4 regions of the Paenibacillus sp. cl141a genome follow, and region 3 is predicted to be linked to each of the others. Evidence: riboswitches for the same ligand, from Rfam matches in the RefSeq annotation. Region 3 holds a riboswitch; each other region holds the start of a gene.

Region 1 (4,468 bases), on a different contig from region 3:
CAGATTGGACGGGTGCATCTGCAGCTTATCGGCCAAACCGACCTTGCCCAGCATCGTGACGGCCCGCTCCTCCGCTTCTTCCTTGGACAATCCCAGCACCTTGCGCGGGGCTTCCGTCACGTTGCGAAGCACATTCATGTGCGGGAACAGATTGAAATGCTGGAAGACCATGCCGACGTTGCATCGCATCCGATGCAGATGCTTCTCGTTTGCCCGGACCAGCTTGCCCTTCTCCTCCATATGCCAGAGCAGCTCGCCATCAATCTCGATGGTTCCCTCGGTCGGTTCCTCCAGCGTCATCAGCATTCGGCCCATCGTCGTTTTGCCCGATCCGCTCGGTCCGATCACGGCCACCTTTTCTCCTGGCTTCATCTCCAGATCGATGCCCTTCAGCACCTGCAGGTCGCCAAACGACTTGGTCACGCCCGCATATTTTACGATCGGCTGAGAGCCCGTAACGGGATTTCTTTCCCGCTCCGGCTTCTTCGCCTCTTCAGCCTGCTCATCGATTACAACGGCATTCAATAGAGTCCCTCCTTATTTTCCACGCTGCAAATTCAAACGCTTCTCCAGCCTTTGCACCAGCAACGACGCAATATAACTGATGATCAGGAACAGAATCCCGACCAGCGTGTACGGTTCGAAAGCGCGAAATGATTGCGACACGATATTTTTGGCCGTCAGCATCATCTCAACCAGCGTAATGGCGCATAGAATCGGCGTTTCCTTAAACATGACAATCAAATAATTGCCCAGCACCGGAATGATCGGCGGCACCGCTTGCGGCAGTATAATGCTCCGCCAGGTCTGGGATTTCGTGTAGTTCAGTGCGGTTGCGGCTTCCCACTGTCCTTTCGGCACCCCTTCAATGCCGGAACGGTATACCTCCGACAGATACGTGCTGTAATGCAGCCCCAGGCCGATGACTCCCGCATAGAAGGCCGGAATCGAAATGCCCGTCAGCAGCGGCAAGCTGTAATACAGAAAGAACACCTGTACCAGCAAGGGGGTATTGCGAATAAATTCTATGATTCCTTTGGTGATGAGCGACAAGGGCTTAAATGTACTCCGCGCGGCAAAGGCAAGCAGCAGTCCGATAATCAATGCCACCACAAAAGCACAGAGCGTGACCCATACCGTCATTTTTAATGCACTCAGAAGCTGCGGCAGTATTTCAAACACATATTTCCAATCCCACATCCGCTACAGCCTCCCCGCGGTCAGTTTGCGCTCCAGCAGTCGAACCGCCATCGAGACGAGCGTGGCGATGACAAAATACATGAGGAGCAGAAGCACCAGAATCTCAGTCGTCCAGGAGATGTAATTGTTGCGGAGCACCATCGCCTGATACGTTAAATCCGCCATCGTGATGAAATAAACGAGCGAGGTGGATTTGATGAGTTCCACAAGCTGATTCCCGAACGGGGGAAGCATTCGCAGGGACGCTTGGGGCAGTATAACGTTCCACAGCCTCTGCCAAGGCTTCATGTTAAGCGCCACGGCAGCTTCCCACTGTCCTTTCGGAACGGCCAGCACCGCGCTGCGAACAATCTCGGAGCCGTACGCGCCGAAGTTAAGTCCGATCGCGAGAATCGCCGCCAGCATTTTCGGAAGCTCGATGCCGATGAACGGAAGGGCAAAATACAACCAGAAGAGCTGCACCAGCAAGGAGGTTCCCCGAAAGATTTCGACGTACACGGCCGTCGCCGTGCGGACGATCCACAGCTTCGACAGCCGGCACAATCCGGCTGCAAAGGACATCGCGATGGCCAGGATGGCTGAAAAGAACGCGACGATCATCGTGATCTCTGCTCCTTTGAGCAGCGTTGGAAGAAAATCGATCCAAGAATTCGGCATGCTATTCCCCGCAGAGCGCAGCGGCTGTCATCTCACCCGGGAGCTCTTCTTCCGTAAACCCGAACGCTTGCAAAATTTCCAGCAGCTCGCCCGACTCCTTCATCTTTTCAAGCTCTGCATTATAAGCCTCCTGGAACTCGGTATCCGCTTGGCGGAAAGCCGTAGCCCCGTAACCGCGAACGCTTTCGCCGTCGATGACCGGCTGCTCGAAATCATCCACGCGTTCGATGCTGTCGTCGCTGGCTGAATCCAGCATCGCCTGCAGGGACGGCCCCGTCATGGTAATCGCCTGCACCCGATCGGCCTGGAGGGCGCTGATCGCCGAAGCCTGGTCAGGGACCTGTACGATCCGGTCCGCAGGAATGCCCGACTTCTCCATGTAGCCGATTTCGACCGCGCCGGTCATGACGGCCACCTTGGCCTGCTCATTCTTGGCAATGTCCTCATAGCTTCCGAGTTCCATCGGATTCCCTTGCTTTACCGCAAGGGCTTCCCCGATGCTGTACTCCGGATTCGCGAACAGGACGGCAGAGCATCGGTCCGGATTTATGAACATGCCTGCCGTGATCAGATCAAACCGATCGGCCTGCAATCCGGCGACCAGCGAACCGAATTCCGTTAGCTCCCCTCTCATCTCCTTGATGCCAAGACGCTCCAGAATAACGCGGGCAATCTCAACCGCCTCGCCCGTGAGCTCCCCATTGGCTTCTTTGTAGGCATACGGCTTCTCGTTCGCAAACCCTACGGTGATATATCCCTGCTCGATGGCTCGATCCAGCGTACTTCCTTTGTCGCCGCAAGCCGCGAGCAATACCACCATCATCACGGACAACACCAGCACAACCACTTTCTTCAAAACCTTCCACAACCTTTCGTAATAGCTTTTCAATTTCTTAAAAAAAACGGCATGACGAATTTATCCGTGTTAGCACATGTGTTAACTTGGATATTTAGACATTCAGATACCTGTGCATGGGACGAGGCTTCAGGGAAGATGATTCATCGGCTTCCTTGCACGCTTTGCCCCCATGCCGTCTGATCGATTCAATTCGTTCCACATTTGCAGACGTTGCCCCTCCTCTGTAATTGAATGCAAAAAGACCACCAAACAGGGGATCTAGACATAGCTCCGCCAGCAGGGGGTCAAAAAATAGAGAAAAGGCCCCTATAGAGAATAAAGGGCCTTTTGTATGAACATCCATTATGTATGCAAGACCCATCCACTGCTGACGAGGTTAGCTGACGGACTCGGGTAAGATGGTACCCTACACTCGTGAATTCCAAGTGACTCGCCCCTGGTGAAACTGGTTCCCCCGCTTTCCGGAATATGTATGCCGGAAACTAAGCGTGTGTTCATGATAAAGGGAAGCACAGGAAAAGTCAAACCCCTTTAACCGCTTTTTCTGGAAATTCAGAAGTAAAAATACCGTTTTTTCAACGAGGATATCGAGCCTTTTGAACACCTTGTTTAAGGCTGTCCATACACCGGATTGGTCATGGAATCCATGCTCCATTTTCCGCTATATAGCAGGCATTTGACGGGTCATGCGGAAATCGTTCATGCCATATATGTTTTATGTCATGAAAGAGCCCCGGATTAGGCAGTCTGCCCGTATGAAATACGGGACCGAAAAAAAATTTTGAAACACTCCATAAATAAGTCTGATAACAACGCCTGGAATGACTTGAAAAAAAGCCTCGATGCTTAGCATCAGGGCTTTTCTCATCATACTGCGGTATAGCCGCCATCCACCAGCAGGCTCGTGCCCGTAATGAAGGAGGCATCTTCACTGGCAAGGAACAACACCGCTTTGGCCACTTCTTCCGGCTGTCCCAAACGGCCCATCGGATGAAGGCCGACCAGGTGCTGCGTGATCGCTTCCGTTCTTCCCTTGATCAGCGGCGTATCGATATATCCCGGACACACGGCATTGATTCGGATTCCTTTGGAGGCATAGTCTGCGCTGAGCGACTGGGTTAACAGCTTGACGCCTCCCTTAGCCGAAGCATAGGCGGTTACCCCTGCTTTTCCGACATGGCTATGGATCGAGCCGCAGTTTACGATTGCCCCTCCGGTTCCTTGGGACAGCATTTGCTGAATAACATACTTATCGCACAGGAAGACCCCTGTCAGATTAATATCAATCGTTCTCTGCCAGTTATCCATCGTTAACTGATCGGCAGGAGCATCATGGGCAATGCCTGCATTGGCGAACAATACATCGACACGGCCAAAATGCTGCACCGTCTGATCCACCATTTTTGCGACTTCCTGCTCTTGGGTTACATCCGTTTTGACGAACAGCGCTTCGAAGCCGACTCCTCTCAATTCGTCGGAAACCGCTTGGCCCTGGTCGGAATAATCCGCGATAACGACCTTGGCTCCCTCTTTTGCAAAAAGTCTGACTGCCGCTTCGCCAATCCCGCTGGCGCCCCCCGTCACAATGACAACCTTGGAATCAAATTTCATGCGTTGATCACTCCTATGTTGTAAATTCATCAACCGGCTATCCATTCATGTAGAATGGGCAAATACCGACCATGATATTCCAATCCCCCGTTTCCTACTGAATGACCAGCAACCTATCGACGAAAAAGAATGTTCGCTAAA
Region 2 (4,468 bases), on a different contig from region 3:
GTAAACAGGTCTTCCCGTGCAAACCCTTCCCTGACCCGCTCCGTATCGGGAGCCACAACCAGCGGATTGCTGCAATAAACGAAGAGCGACTTAATCGGCTGTTCGGTCATGGCAAGCGCTTCGCCGATCCGGTTCATGTTAATCGTGCGCGCTTCGGGATTCGGCCGGAGATCGGGACGCTCAAGCGCGTCGCTATCCATGCTGTTGTATCCGCCGTTCGACTTGGCGGCCCCTCCGCCCCGCTTCAGCCATTGTCCGGTCAAAGCGGGAAGCGCGGCAATGCTGCGCACCGTCAAGCCGCCGTTGTCGTGATGCTGAAGACCGTTGCCGATATGGATGTAGGAGGTATCGGCCCGCCGTAGAGTTCGGCCAATTTCTCGATATCCTCGATCGAGATGCCGGTAATGGAAGAAACGTACTCCGGCGTGTATTCTTTGACGTGCTCGCGCAAGGCTTCATGGCCAATCGTATACTTCCGGAGGAATTCTTCATTCACCATGCCGTCGCGGAACATGATGTGCATGAGGCCGACGGCCAGCGCCGCATCCGTGCCTGGATACAGCGGAATGAACCAGTCGGCCCATTGCCCCGTCTGATTCTTGTGGACATCGATCACAACGACCTTGGCACCGGCTTTGCGCGCTTTCTCTGCAATCACCATCTGGTGCATATTGGTGCTGACGATGTTGCCGCCCCAGACGAGGATGACGTCGGCTCGTACGGTGTCCTCCGGAACGGTTCCCCCATTAAACCCCATCACCGATTTCCAGCCCTCATTGCCCGCGGAATTGCAGATCGACTGCTTCAGGCGGCTGGCACCCAGCCTGTTGAAGAATCTGCGGTCCATGCCGTCGACGCTCAATATCCCCATATTGCCGTAGAAGCTGTAAGGCAGGATGCTCTCGGAACCGTATTCCTCGATCAAGTCCTTATAGCGTCCCGCAATCTCCTGAATGGCTTCGTCCCAGCTGATCCGCTCGAAGGCGCCCTCTCCCTTGGGACCTACCCTTCGCAGCGGATAGAGCACGCGTTCCGGATGGTACACCCGGTGTGCCATATTACGGACTTTATTGCAGATGGCTCCCTGCGTAATCGGATGCTCCGGATTACCGGTCACCTTGACGATTTTTCCGTTCTCTTTATGCAGCAGCAGGCCGCATGTATCGGGACAATCCAACGGACATACCGCCGGAAATACGCCGTTTTCCTGATGAATCATCGCTTGAGTCATTTCGTAATTCCCCCTTTTGCTCGGCTGCATCATATCCCTTTATCTTAAAAGAAAATCGGGGTTCCAGTAAAGTCATACATTTTTTTCTAATCAGGTGATTCACTTTTCTTCCCCCAGGGTATATTCCTATCAAGAGCAAAGAAGAGGAACCCAGACCCTTTCTCTTCCTTGCCGAATCATGGACCACTCCCAAAAAAATTCGCCATGCCAGTGTCTCCTCCCCCGAGACCGGCATGGCGAATTTGTTTATATGGCATCCTCCCAGTGACCGATGTCCCCACACCTAAACCTCCATATTATAGAAACTCGTGATTTTCGCAGAAAACATGCAAAATAAAAAGCCTGTCAAAGCCAGGTCGTTATGTAAGCGCTTATCTGTCATTTTTTATAAATAATTCTGTTCGAATGATCGTTGAAGGATGTTTTACAAACGATTGGAGCAGGCGTAATATACTATTCAGCTTCGAAAACATTCTTCATATTCACATGACATTCGCTTAATTTCCATGATGGAAAGCGGGGGAACCAACCGTATGGAGGGATACCTATAGGATCCTTCATCCATACTATGGGGTGAATCCTGATTCATTCGCGTACGTACGCCGCGATGGAGTCAGGTAGGGCGACTCTCACCGCCCGAATCCGACAGCTAACCTCGTCAGCGTTGATCGGGAGGGTTGTGAACTTGTGATCAAACACAGGGTTCTAACCTGTGTTTTTTGTTTGCCAAAAATCAGCATAGGAATGGCGACCGTTCCTATGTCCAGCTCATAAAAAACACCGATAGAAGTCCGTTCAGTAAGCTTCTACCATGAACTTAATCTTAAGCGGCGGTGAAAACAACCATGTTATCCTCAATCAAGCGCTTCCTCATCGGAAGACCGCTTAAATCAACGGAATTAGGCGAACAAAAGCTGAATAAAACCAAGGCCCTGGCCATCCTATCATCCGATGCGTTATCGTCCGTGGCTTATGGCCCGGAACAAATCCTCATTGTGTTGATGACCGTCGGAGCAGCTGCCTATTGGTATTCCATACCGATTGCCGTCGGCGTCCTGGTCTTATTGCTGGCACTTATCCTGTCGTACAGACAAATTATTTTCTCCTATCCGCACGGCGGCGGCGCATATGTCGTGTCCAAACGGAATTTGGGCATGTACCCGGGGCTGGTGGCCGGCGGTTCCTTGCTCGTGGACTATATCCTGACGGTTGCGGTCAGCGTGTCGGCCGGGACGGATGCGATCACGTCGGCTTTTCCGGAATTGCACGCCTATAATCTGCCGATCTCCATCGTGTTCGTTCTATGCTTGACCGTATTGAATTTAAGAGGGGTCACGGAGTCGGCCTCCATATTGGCTTATCCGGTTTACCTGTTCGTCCTTGCGTTATTCATCCTGATCGGGGTGGGGATATTCAATATTGCCACAGGCCATGCATCTCCGGACCTTCACACGCCGATCGGCACGCCCGTAGCCGGGCTGAGCTTGTTCCTGCTCCTGCGCGCATTTGCCTCGGGCAGCTCCGCCCTGACCGGCGTGGAGGCGATTTCCAACGCCATTCCGAATTTCAAAGACCCGGCCCCGAATAACGCGGCCAAAACCTTGGTGGCGATGGGATCGCTGCTGGCCCTGTTATTTTCGGGCATCGTCTTCCTGGCTTATTACTATGGGGTCAGTCCCAGCGAACAAGTCACGGTCGTTTCCCAAATTGCCGAGCATACCTTCGGGCGAAATGCGCTTTATTACTTCATACAAGGGACAACGGCCTTAATTCTGATCCTCGCCGCCAACACCGGGTATTCCGCTTTTCCCCTGTTGGCCGTCAATCTGGCGAAGGATAAGTTCATTCCTAGAATGTTCACCGTCCGCGGCGACCGTCTGGGATATTCAAACGGAATCATTATTCTTGGATTTTTCTCCATTCTGCTGCTGCTGGCTTTCGAAGGCAAAACCGAGCATCTGATTCCGCTGTATGCCGTCGGCGTGTTTATCCCGTTTACCCTCTCCCAGACGGGGATGATGGTGAAATGGATCCGCGAAAAGCCCGAAGGCTGGATCGTCAAGCTGATCATTAACACCACCGGCGCATGCATCAGCTTTATCGTGACCATGATCTTTTTCTTTACGAAATTCGCCCAGGTGTGGACCGTCCTGATATTCCTGCCGCTGATCATCTGGATTTTCACCCGGATCCGCAAGCATTACGAGGCGGTAGCGGACCAGCTCCGGATTACGACCTGCGAGCCGGTTAAGCCGATTGAGGGGAATGTCATCATCCTGCCTGTGGCAGGAATCACGCATGTGGTGGAGAACTCGCTGAATTACGCCAAATCGCTGGGAGCGGGCCAAATCATCGCAGTGTACGTGCCGTTCGAGCGGGAGGAGGAAGTCGCCTTCCAGGAAAAATGGAAAAAGTGGCAGCCGGACATCCGGCTGGTGACGCTGCACTCGCCTTATCGGAGCATCATTCAGCCGCTGACGAAATTCATCGATACCGTGCAGCGCAAGGCAAGCGAATCCGACTATCAGGTTACCGTCGTCATTCCGCAGTTCATTCCCAAGAAGGGCTGGCATAATTTCCTGCACAATCAATCCAGCCTGCTCATCCGGGCACATCTCCTGTATCGGAGAGACGTGATCATTACGACGGTTCCCTACCACTTAAAAAAATAGCGGGCTTGTTCCCTGCCTGATTCATTACGGCAGCCTCGCCCATCACGACAAAAAAGCTGCGATCAACCGATGCCTTTCATCAAGGACGGTTGAACGCAGCTTTTTCTTTAAACCAAAAGCTCGCCAGGCTTCCGGCATCAGGAAACGTTCTGCGCCGAATGAACCTGTTGAGGGACGCCGGCCGATGGCACAGGCGTCTGCTCGCCGCGCGGAGCGGCTGCGGCCTGTTTCTCCTTCTTTAAATACACGGTTCCGTATGTCGCCCCCACAAATAACGCGCCGCCAACGAAATTGCCCAGCCATACCGGAATGAAGTTCATCAGATACGCGCCCCAGCTGTAATAGCCTTCAAAAATCGCGGCCGGGATGAGAAACATGTTAGCCACCACGTGCTGAAATCCGATGGCGACAAACGCCATGGTCGGAAACCAGATCCCAAGAATTTTCCCGCTCATCTGATCCGATCCGTAGGAGAGCCATACGGCGAGGGCTACGAGCCAGTTGCACCCGATGCCCGACAGGAATGCTTGCAGGAAGCTGTCGTCCAGCTTATGCCCCGCCATGT
Region 3 (4,468 bases):
TGGTTTAATGCCGGGTTGCCGTTGGTTTCCGCAGCATAGTTCAAGGACAGGAAGCCGATAAACAAGGTCATCATTACCGAGAATATGATCCATCCCTGCTTGCGGCTCTTCGCGAACAAACCAAATGTGTAAGGAAGCGCCGCCCCCAGACTCCACATGGACAGAATCTCGATCACATTGGTCAGCGGGGACGGGTTCTCGAACGGATGCGCCGAGTTGGCCCCCATAAAACCGCCCCCATTGGTGCCCAGATGCTTGATCGATTCGAGCGCAGCCACCGGACCCGCCGCTATTTGCTGCTCGCTTCCTTCCAGCGTCGTGACGCTGAGCGTAGGCTTCAGGGTCTGCGGCACCTGCAGCGCCACCAGCACCATCGCAATGATGAAAGCAGCCGGAATGAATACCCGGGTATGCGCCTTAACGAAGTCCTCAAAAAAGTTGCCGACGGTCGTGCCCTTGCTGGTCACCGCCCGGATAAAAGCAATCGCCACGCACAGCCCGGTCGCTGCAGACGTAAACATCATCATCGTAATGACGGCCATCTGGGCCAGATAAGACAATCCCGACTCGCCGCTGTAATGCTGAAGATTCGTATTGGTCATAAAGCTGATAATCGTATTGAACGACACGGTCGGTTCCATAGGGCCAATGCCGTTCGGGTTCAACGGCAGCACCTTCTGCAGCCGCAGAATCAAGTAGCCCGCCGCAACCAGCACGATATTCGTTAACACAAAGCTGACGGTATATCCTTTCCATGTCATCCCCTTGCGTTCTTTCAAGCCGATCAGAGCAAAGATCGGTTTCTCCGCCCAGGAGAACCATCTGTCCGTTCCATTGCTTTCATAACGAAACACCTGATATAGATAAGTTCCCAGCGGCTTGACCAGCAGCACCAGAACGAGTATAACGATGGCAATTTGTAAAATGCCCATGACGAATGCCTTCCTCCTTCAGCCGTTTCCCTAGAATTTTTCAGGGTGAATCAGCGCATAAATCAAATAGAGAAAAATAGAAATCGTGAATATCAACATGATCATCACGGCTGATCAGCCTCCGGTTCCGAAACCACGCGCCCGCACCAGGACATAAACAGCATGAGCAGTCCGTAGGTTCCTCCCAAAATGAGCACCATATATAAATCCTGCATGAATGTAACCTCCCCTAACTCTTGTGGCGTCAGTCCACACGCTTAGCTCATTACGGATGCCATCAGAAAGGACACCTGATGATGATTCGTATGAAGCACCACATCGGCACCCAGCCCTTTGTATATCAAGCGCGGATTGCCGGAATGGGTGATCACGTAAATCGACTCCGAGGTCCATGTCCGGCAGATCCGTAAATAGCGGCAGCACAGATTCAAGCTGCTTTCGAACAGAAACACCTTGCTGACGGGAAACTCGGGAATGATCCAGGTCTGCTCGTCTCTTGTATCAATCAAAATGATGGGTTTGCAGCCCAGTTCTCGCAGCCTCTGCTGCTCAGCCCGGTTGTTGGCTATGGCCGCAAACGGAACACGTTTGTGAATCAGCTGGCGGACGAATTCCTCCCCGGCCTTGTTCGGCGCGGATACCAGGATGAATTCCTGTGGTTTCTCCATCTTCGTTTCTCCTCCTAAGGTCAGAAAGAGAAGGCAACAACAAAGAAGCCTGCGGAAAGAGAAGAACTCTTCCCGCAGGCTTCTTAACAGGACACGGTGAAATACACCGTAGCCCAAGTCCACGACAATCGTTGCCTCTCTCGATACGCTTACGAGGTTAGCTGACGGATTCGGGCGTGAGAGTCGCCCTACCCATAGACCGTTATCTTGTCTATAGGATTCACCCCAGAGAGATCAGATTTATCTCCCGACTGGTTCCCCCGTTCCTTTTCCATTCAAGGACTCAGCGAAAATTAAAAACGAGTAGCATGTTATTCTATTAGCCATTGACTTGTCATCCAGACTGGGCATAACAGCACAGCAACAGGAGGTTCACGCGGTGAGAGTCGCCTCTACCTTCAAATCTCAGCAAGGCCCATGGTGCCTTCTCCTAAGATTCGATCCATATAAAGAACCCGGCGTAGCTCTCACACTGCCTTTAGATCTTTGTGGAACGACTGTCCGTATGCCTTGGTCGTTGATGACCGTCAATTCATAGTTCGTATCATACGTCCGGCCCTGCAGGATGTAAATGTGAGCAAAAACACATCTGGCGTTATGTCGAACAGGAACCAAGCAGTATTTCGTCTTTATCTTCCGAATACTGCTCTATACTATGTATTTCTCTTGTTTTCTCTTATTTATCGCAATCCAACGAGATACCGAGTTTTTGCCACGATAATAGATGACACGGCCGATTGTACGCGTTTTCTTTTACCGTTTTCATCACATTTCGGAATCTATTGGTCCCATACGGTCATTTACTTTTCGTTTCCTCCGGCGTATGATTCATCCATCTATTCGAAACACGTTATACGCCGAGCTCCCGACAGACCGGGAGACGGGGGAACCAAAGTCACCAGTCTTCGATTGGTGACTGGGGTGAATCCGCTGCGCCTAGGATCGAAGGGCCCAGTGGTAGGGTGCTCTCAGTCCGAATCCGTCAGCTAACCTCGTAGGCGCGTTGTTGAGAGAGAATACCATCCAAGCTTTGGCATAGCGGCCGCCGGTATTGGGCCTCTAACCATAAATAGGCCTGGAGAGCATCTCTGCTCACCAGGCCTATTTGCCGTGCATATAACATGCTTATAAAGGAGCGTAGATCATATCATGACGAAACTCATCGAGGCAGCGCTTACACCCGTCATCGAAACCGCAGTGCCTGCATTAGGTGAAGAGACTATCGGCCATATGGAGATATTTCGTTTCGATCGGGGCTCGGCCGAATGCTTTATCCCCTGGAGCGATCAAGGCTGGAACTGCGGCTTGTTCAAAGTCAGCTGCAAAGACGCGGCAGGATATGTCGAATATGCCCTGCCAAGCACGAGAGAATTTTCGGACCTGGTCCGCTGGGCATCCGTCTTCTCAAGGCTGAGAGGCATGTCCGTGACTGAGGCCATTCGCTATGCCCGAAAGCAGCAGCAGTGGGGACCCGCACGGATGCAACTTGCTGTATCCGCCCTCGCCGATCTGGAGATCAACCTGCATCGGCACATCACCCGAGAGCGGTTAGGCGGACTGCCACTGGAGCGCTCTTTCCTTATGAATTGCTCGGAGGCGTATTATCATTTCTAGGGGCAACAGCTACAGAGAGCTACTATCCCCGTTTCCTTTGGATTGGGCACTTCTAAGCAGCCTGATGTTTTTTGAAACCATGAAGAACCCCGTCAAAAAGCCGCTTATTTTATCAGGCATTTTGACGGGGTTCTGCAATCGGATCCCGCTCACTTGAACATATTTTTGAGCACCATCATCAGGTTGGCCGGCTTCTCTGCCAGCCTCCGGGTGAAATACGGGTACCACATCGTTCCATAGGGCATATAACACCGGATACGGTAGCCGTCCTGCGCAAGCGCTGCTTGATCGTTCATCCGCAGTCCATACAGCATCTGAAATTCATAGTCCTGTTTGTCTATGCAACTCTGTTCGGCAAATACCTTCACCCAGTCGATGATGTTGTCATCATGCGAGGCAATCGCGACGTAGGAACCTTGGTCGAAATGCATTTTAATCAATTTCTTGTAGTTGTCAATGACCTCCCGCTTCTGCTGAAAGGCGATGGTCCCCGGTTCTTTGTACGCCCCCTTCACCAGCCGCAGATTAACGCCGGCCCTGAGCAGGTTCTTCACGTCCTCCTCCGTACGGAACAAGTAGGCCTGCATCACGGTCCCCACATTCGTCAGCCCCTCCTTATGGAGGCGGAGTGTCATATCGATGGTCGCCTGGGTATACGGCGAATCCTCCATGTCCAGGCGAACGAAGTTCCGGTACTCTTTTGCCTTTCTTACCACTGACCTGATGTTTTCGTAAGCCTTCTCGGGGTCCAGGGCCATGCCCATCTGTGTCGGTTTCAAGGATACGTTCGATTGCACTTCGCGCTTCGCAATCCCTTCCACCAGCTTCAAATATTCCTCTCGGTACCCGGCCGCTTCGTCCAGCGTCGTAATGCCCTCCCCCAAATGATCCAACGTAACGAGAATGCCCTTCGCGTTCAGCCTCTCGATTTCGTCCAGCGCCTCATCCAAGGTATCGCCGGCAATGAATCGGCCAGCCAATTTCCGGCCGTACTTGATCGACAGCCATTTCACGAGTTTATTGCCGGACACCGTCAGGATCACTTTACGGTACAGCTCGGTTCCGTCCATGCGCGCGCCCCCTTTGCAAGGTAAACCAAAATGCACTCTATCTAACTCATATGCAAAAATCATGACGGCATGCAGGAAGACATACATATTTAAATAGAGGTTTTCACCAGGAGATCCTATCATGCCACCATGACGATCCGCAGCTGGACCATTTGCCTGAAGCTTCGATTCATATCATGTTAAG
Region 4 (4,468 bases), on a different contig from region 3:
GCCGGAGCCGGTGTCGCTGCCTCGGGACAGCCAGGAGTTCTATTTGCTCCAGCGCATTCAGGATGAGGTTCACCGTTTCGCGATTTCCTTCCACCGCGAGCAGCGCGGGAAGTCAATGGTGACGTCCAAGCTGGATTCGATCCCGGGCATCGGGGAGAAGCGCCGCAAAATGCTGCTGAAGCATTTTGGCTCGGTCAAAAAAATAAAAGAGGCTTCAGTCGAAGACTTCAAGCCCCTTTCAATCGGTGAAAAATTAGCAACGGATATTCTTAATGCACTTCGTGAGGAGGAGTCGTGACATACGGCTTCTCTTTTTTTGTCGGGTTGAAACGGTAAATCGCAAAGGCGACAATCGCCGGAAGCACCATGTAAAAAACGCCAGTCAGCAGGTTGGCTGCATCCTTGAGCATGATCAGGCTGATGCCCATCAGGATGCTGTTGAAGATGACATGGGAGAACATGGCCGCTAAATACCCGTATTTCAAGAAGATGTAGCTGAACAGCAAACCGATGATGACCAGCTCAATCGGCCGGGAGATCACGGGGTATATCGGATAGAGCGTATGTCCCAGCGCCCAGATGAGTGAGGTGATCAAGCTTGCGACAAAGGTATTGCGAACGATCTTTTTCACCATCTTGATGCCGAACAGCCGGTACACGGCCTCCTCGGATATGCCGGCCAGCCAGGCCATCAATGGAAACAGCCAAGGATACAGCATATTGTAAGGCGATTGCGTCGCATCCGTGGTGGACCATGTATTCAGGGTCAGACTAAGACCGATAAAGATGACGGATTGGACGCCAAGCAGGATGAAGGCCCACATATACCCTAGCTTCATGCTATCCAGCACGTAATGCCCGTATCCGGGTTCTTTGGCGCGCGGCCATGGATTGAGCCCGTCTTCTTTATGCCATAGCCCGCTGCCGCCGACAAGGGAGAAATAGAGCAGGGCGGAGAAAACGAGCGAATAGACGGCATAGAAAATCATCATCCCGAGCACGCCGGTTTGCGACATGCCTTCGGATTTGAAAACGGGAATCAGATTGTACGTATTCAGCATCTGAATGACGAACAGCAGCGCCGATAAGAACAGGCCGCGCTTAAACGAGGTGTAGGCTCTGGTCTTCACGCTGTACACAATTGCAAGAATGCCCAGGATAAGGGTGAACAGTCCGTACCCTGCGAGCGTCAGCAGCGTGGCATCCTGCGTCTGCTTGTTGACATAAGCGGAGTGGGCGGCCGGGACCGAGAAGGAGGGCTCGTAAGAGCGCAATTTCCCCTGCTCGAAGGTGAAGCGGTGCTCCAGCCTGGAGTCCCCGATCCTGGATTCAGGGTCCACATATTGGAGACGGGGCTCCCCTTCCTTCGTAACCAGCTCCAGATTCGACAGGTCATAACCCGCCCGCTGAAGCCATGGCTCGGCCAGCGCCTGCTTCTCGGCCAATGTCATGCCGTCCTCAACGACGAGCAGCATCTGCTTCTGAATCTCGCCCTTGTTCAGCTCGATCCGGTCATAGCTGGAGCGGGCATAATCATACGAGAATCCGACGACCCCCGAATTCTGCATGTGCACGTCCACATTGAGGGCATCGCCTCCAGGCTCGCTGAAGCGAACGCGGTATACGTCATAGGGATATTTGGCTTCATAGGTTTTGTTATATTCCGAAAGCCTCTTCTCCTTCGCCAGATATCCGTAAAGTTCCGATTTGGATTGATATGTAACCAAGGCTTCGTCCGTGTCCGCAGCCGCAAACTGCAGATGCTCCTGAGCAAACCTTGAAGCTGCCTGCCGAGCCTGCTCCTTGGAAATAATATCCGGCGAGGCCATCTCGGTATCGTCCGGATTCGCCCACGGAAATACCTGAAATAATAGGAACAGAATCAGGCCGACTGCGGCAGGCGCGATGAGCTGCTTCAGATTGGGCTTCAGCTTCAAGGGCTCTCTTGCACGATTCATGAAACTCCTCCTCTAAGAAAGTTGATACTCCCACTGGTATTCGATATGTCTGATTAAGAACGCATAGAGTCAATATAACATAGTATGAAAGCCATAAGCAGCTTATCCCAATTATCGGAATATTGAAATAAATCGATGAAAATGAATGAAAGGTTTCGAAAACGTTAGAGAACCCTACGCTTGTATTCTTGAATATGCCCAATTCGCGCTCTTTTAAAGATATTTCGGGCGAAAAACGGCATTGGGTTACGTACCGGATTGAGTTATAATCACATCATGCTTGAAGGAACCGAATATTCCAGCCGAATTTCGTAATGAAAATGGGGGAACCATGTAATTGGGGTGAATTTCATTATTCCCGGAATAATGAATAGGGCGACCTGTGGAAATGCCCGAATCCGTCAGCTAACCTCGTAGGCTGTTGCACAGGAACCAGACCGAAAGGCACTGCGTTTTCCAGTGTCTTTTTTCGTTGATTTTTTTAAAGAAGGTGTCCGATTGAACGCTAAATTGCACTGGCTTACATTGTCTCCGCCTCAAATTCTCGTGCTTGGTTTTGCGGCCATCATCTTCATCGGGACCGGGCTGTTAATGCTGCCAATCTCGACGACGACGGGCGAACCGCTTGCATTTATTGATGCCTTGTTCACTTCGACCTCGGCAACGTGCGTAACGGGCCTGGTCGTGGTGGATACAGGAACGACATTCAGTTCCTTCGGAGAAGTCGTGATCATGCTGCTGATTCAGATGGGCGGGCTCGGATTCATGACGATGGCTACTTTATTCGCCTTGGTTCTGAAGAGGCGCATATCGCTCAAAGACCGTCTAATCTTGCAGGAAGCGATGAATCAGTCCTCGATGGAAGGCATCGTAAGGCTGATACGCAGAGTATTGCTGTACTCGCTTGTCATCGAGGCCTGCGGCGCAGTCCTTTTATCGGTTCGTTGGGCGTTTGATATGCCGCTGGGCCGGGCGATATATTACGGTGTTTTTCATGCGGTGACGATGTTTAACAATGCCGGCTTCGATTTGTTTGGCGATTTTCGGAGTTTGACCGGGTATGTATACGATCCGGTAGTCAACTTCGTCGTGATGTTCTTGATTGTTTCCGGGGGCATTGGATTTATTGTGCTGTCCGATCTGATCGATTACCGAAAACAGCGGAGGCTCTCCCTGCACTCCAAGGTGGTGCTCACGATGACGGCTGCCTTGCTTGCGGTCGGATTTATCGTCATTCTCATATTTGAATTTACCAATCCGAGAACGCTGGGTTCCCTAAACTGGGGCGGGAAATTCTTCGGCGCGTTATTCCAATCCGTAACGCCGCGTACGGCGGGAGCGAATACTATAGATATTACGGGGCTCAGACAGGCAACGCAATTTTTTATCGTTATTCTGATGTTTATCGGAGCATCTCCAGGGTCAACCGGCGGCGGCATCAAAACCACGACCTTTACCATTATGGTAGGCGCGGTCATTGCGATGATGCGCGGGCGGGAAGACATCGTCATGTTCCGTTATCGCCTGGCCCAGGAGCGGGTGCTGAAGGCACTGACCATTGCCTTGCTGGCCCTGCTGCTCGTTCTTACCGTCTCGATGATTCTGTCGACGACAGAGGAAGGGGACTTCCTGGAGATTCTATTCGAAACGACATCCGCCTTCGGTACGGTGGGTCTCTCCATGGGCTTAACGCCCGATTTGACCGTGTTCGGCAAGATCCTGATCAGCCTTACGATGTTTGCGGGTCGATTGGGACCTTTGACGCTTGCTTATGCACTGGGGCCGAAAAAGGGTAAAGAATTATATCGTCATCCGGAAGGCAAAATGATAATTGGATAAGGGGTACAGGAGAGCCATGAAACCAAAGCAATTTGCAATCATCGGTTTGGGGCGATTTGGCGCCAGTCTGGCGCTGGAGTTGATGGAACAGGGATATGAAGTGCTCGGCATCGACCGGAACGAAGAGGTCGTCGAGGACATGAGCGAGCTGCTGACCCATACGGTGGTGGCGGACGCGACGGATGAGGAAGTGCTTAAATCACTTGGCATCCGCAACTTCGACTGCGGGATCGTTGCGATCGGGAACGACATTCAGATGAGCATCCTCTCCGCCATCCTGTTGAAAGAGCTGGGTGTCGCGATGGTCGTTGCGAAGGCGATTTCGGTGCTGCACGGCCGGGCGCTGGAGAAGCTTGGCGTGGACCGGGTCATCTTTCCCGAGCGGGATATGGGGATCCGGGTAGCGCACCAGCTCGTGACGCCAAACCTGCTTGATTATATCGAATTATCCAAGGACTATCTGATTGTGGAGATGACAGTCACGGACTGCATGGACGGAAAAACGCTGAGCGAGCTTAATACGAGGGTCCGGTACGGCGTCAGCGTGGTGGCGCTGAATAAACAGTCCGGCATTATCGTAGCTCCGACGGCCATGGACGTCGTGAACTCCGGCGACATTATGGTCGTCATCGGCTCCAATGACAACGTGGACCGCTTTGAGTCCGAAGTCG

The links. A riboswitch is a leader RNA that binds a small molecule or an ion and turns the genes downstream of it on or off. The one in region 3 is predicted to bind cyclic di-AMP.
Region 1: it holds a riboswitch for cyclic di-AMP, as region 3 does, so the genes downstream of both, ehuB (ectoine/hydroxyectoine ABC transporter substrate-binding protein EhuB) here and BMX45_RS13970 (hypothetical protein) in region 3, are expected to answer to the same signal.
Region 2: it holds a riboswitch for cyclic di-AMP, as region 3 does, so the genes downstream of both, BMX45_RS11850 (APC family permease) here and BMX45_RS13970 (hypothetical protein) in region 3, are expected to answer to the same signal.
Region 4: it holds a riboswitch for cyclic di-AMP, as region 3 does, so the genes downstream of both, BMX45_RS05380 (TrkH family potassium uptake protein) here and BMX45_RS13970 (hypothetical protein) in region 3, are expected to answer to the same signal.

Annotation. Positions count from the first base shown of each region.
Region 1 is NZ_FNZO01000013.1:168,432-172,899, forward strand. It holds gene ehuA (ectoine/hydroxyectoine ABC transporter ATP-binding protein EhuA) at 1-525, opposite strand, end outside; gene ehuD (ectoine/hydroxyectoine ABC transporter permease subunit EhuD) at 538-1,200, opposite strand; gene ehuC (ectoine/hydroxyectoine ABC transporter permease subunit EhuC) at 1,204-1,857, opposite strand; gene ehuB (ectoine/hydroxyectoine ABC transporter substrate-binding protein EhuB) at 1,859-2,680, opposite strand; cyclic di-AMP (ydaO/yuaA leader) riboswitch at 3,069-3,215, opposite strand; gene BMX45_RS26945 (SDR family NAD(P)-dependent oxidoreductase) at 3,584-4,327, opposite strand.
Region 2 is NZ_FNZO01000003.1:415,325-419,792, reverse strand. It holds partial or broken gene BMX45_RS11855 (molybdopterin-dependent oxidoreductase) at 1-1,219, opposite strand, end outside; cyclic di-AMP (ydaO/yuaA leader) riboswitch at 1,716-1,911, shown strand; gene BMX45_RS11850 (APC family permease) at 2,077-3,903, shown strand; gene BMX45_RS11845 (formate/nitrite transporter family protein) at 4,041-4,468, opposite strand, start outside.
Region 3 is NZ_FNZO01000004.1:275,525-279,992, forward strand. It holds gene kdpA (potassium-transporting ATPase subunit KdpA) at 1-932, opposite strand, end outside; gene BMX45_RS32240 (potassium-transporting ATPase subunit F) at 963-1,037, opposite strand; gene BMX45_RS13970 (hypothetical protein) at 1,190-1,600, opposite strand; cyclic di-AMP (ydaO/yuaA leader) riboswitch at 1,731-1,899, opposite strand; cyclic di-AMP (ydaO/yuaA leader) riboswitch at 2,446-2,618, shown strand; gene BMX45_RS13975 (hypothetical protein) at 2,750-3,214, shown strand; gene BMX45_RS13980 (proline dehydrogenase family protein) at 3,364-4,284, opposite strand.
Region 4 is NZ_FNZO01000002.1:64,514-68,981, forward strand. It holds gene uvrC (excinuclease ABC subunit UvrC) at 1-298, shown strand, start outside; gene BMX45_RS05375 (CPBP family intramembrane glutamic endopeptidase) at 270-1,958, opposite strand; cyclic di-AMP (ydaO/yuaA leader) riboswitch at 2,249-2,393, shown strand; gene BMX45_RS05380 (TrkH family potassium uptake protein) at 2,457-3,797, shown strand; gene BMX45_RS05385 (potassium channel family protein) at 3,814-4,468, shown strand, end outside.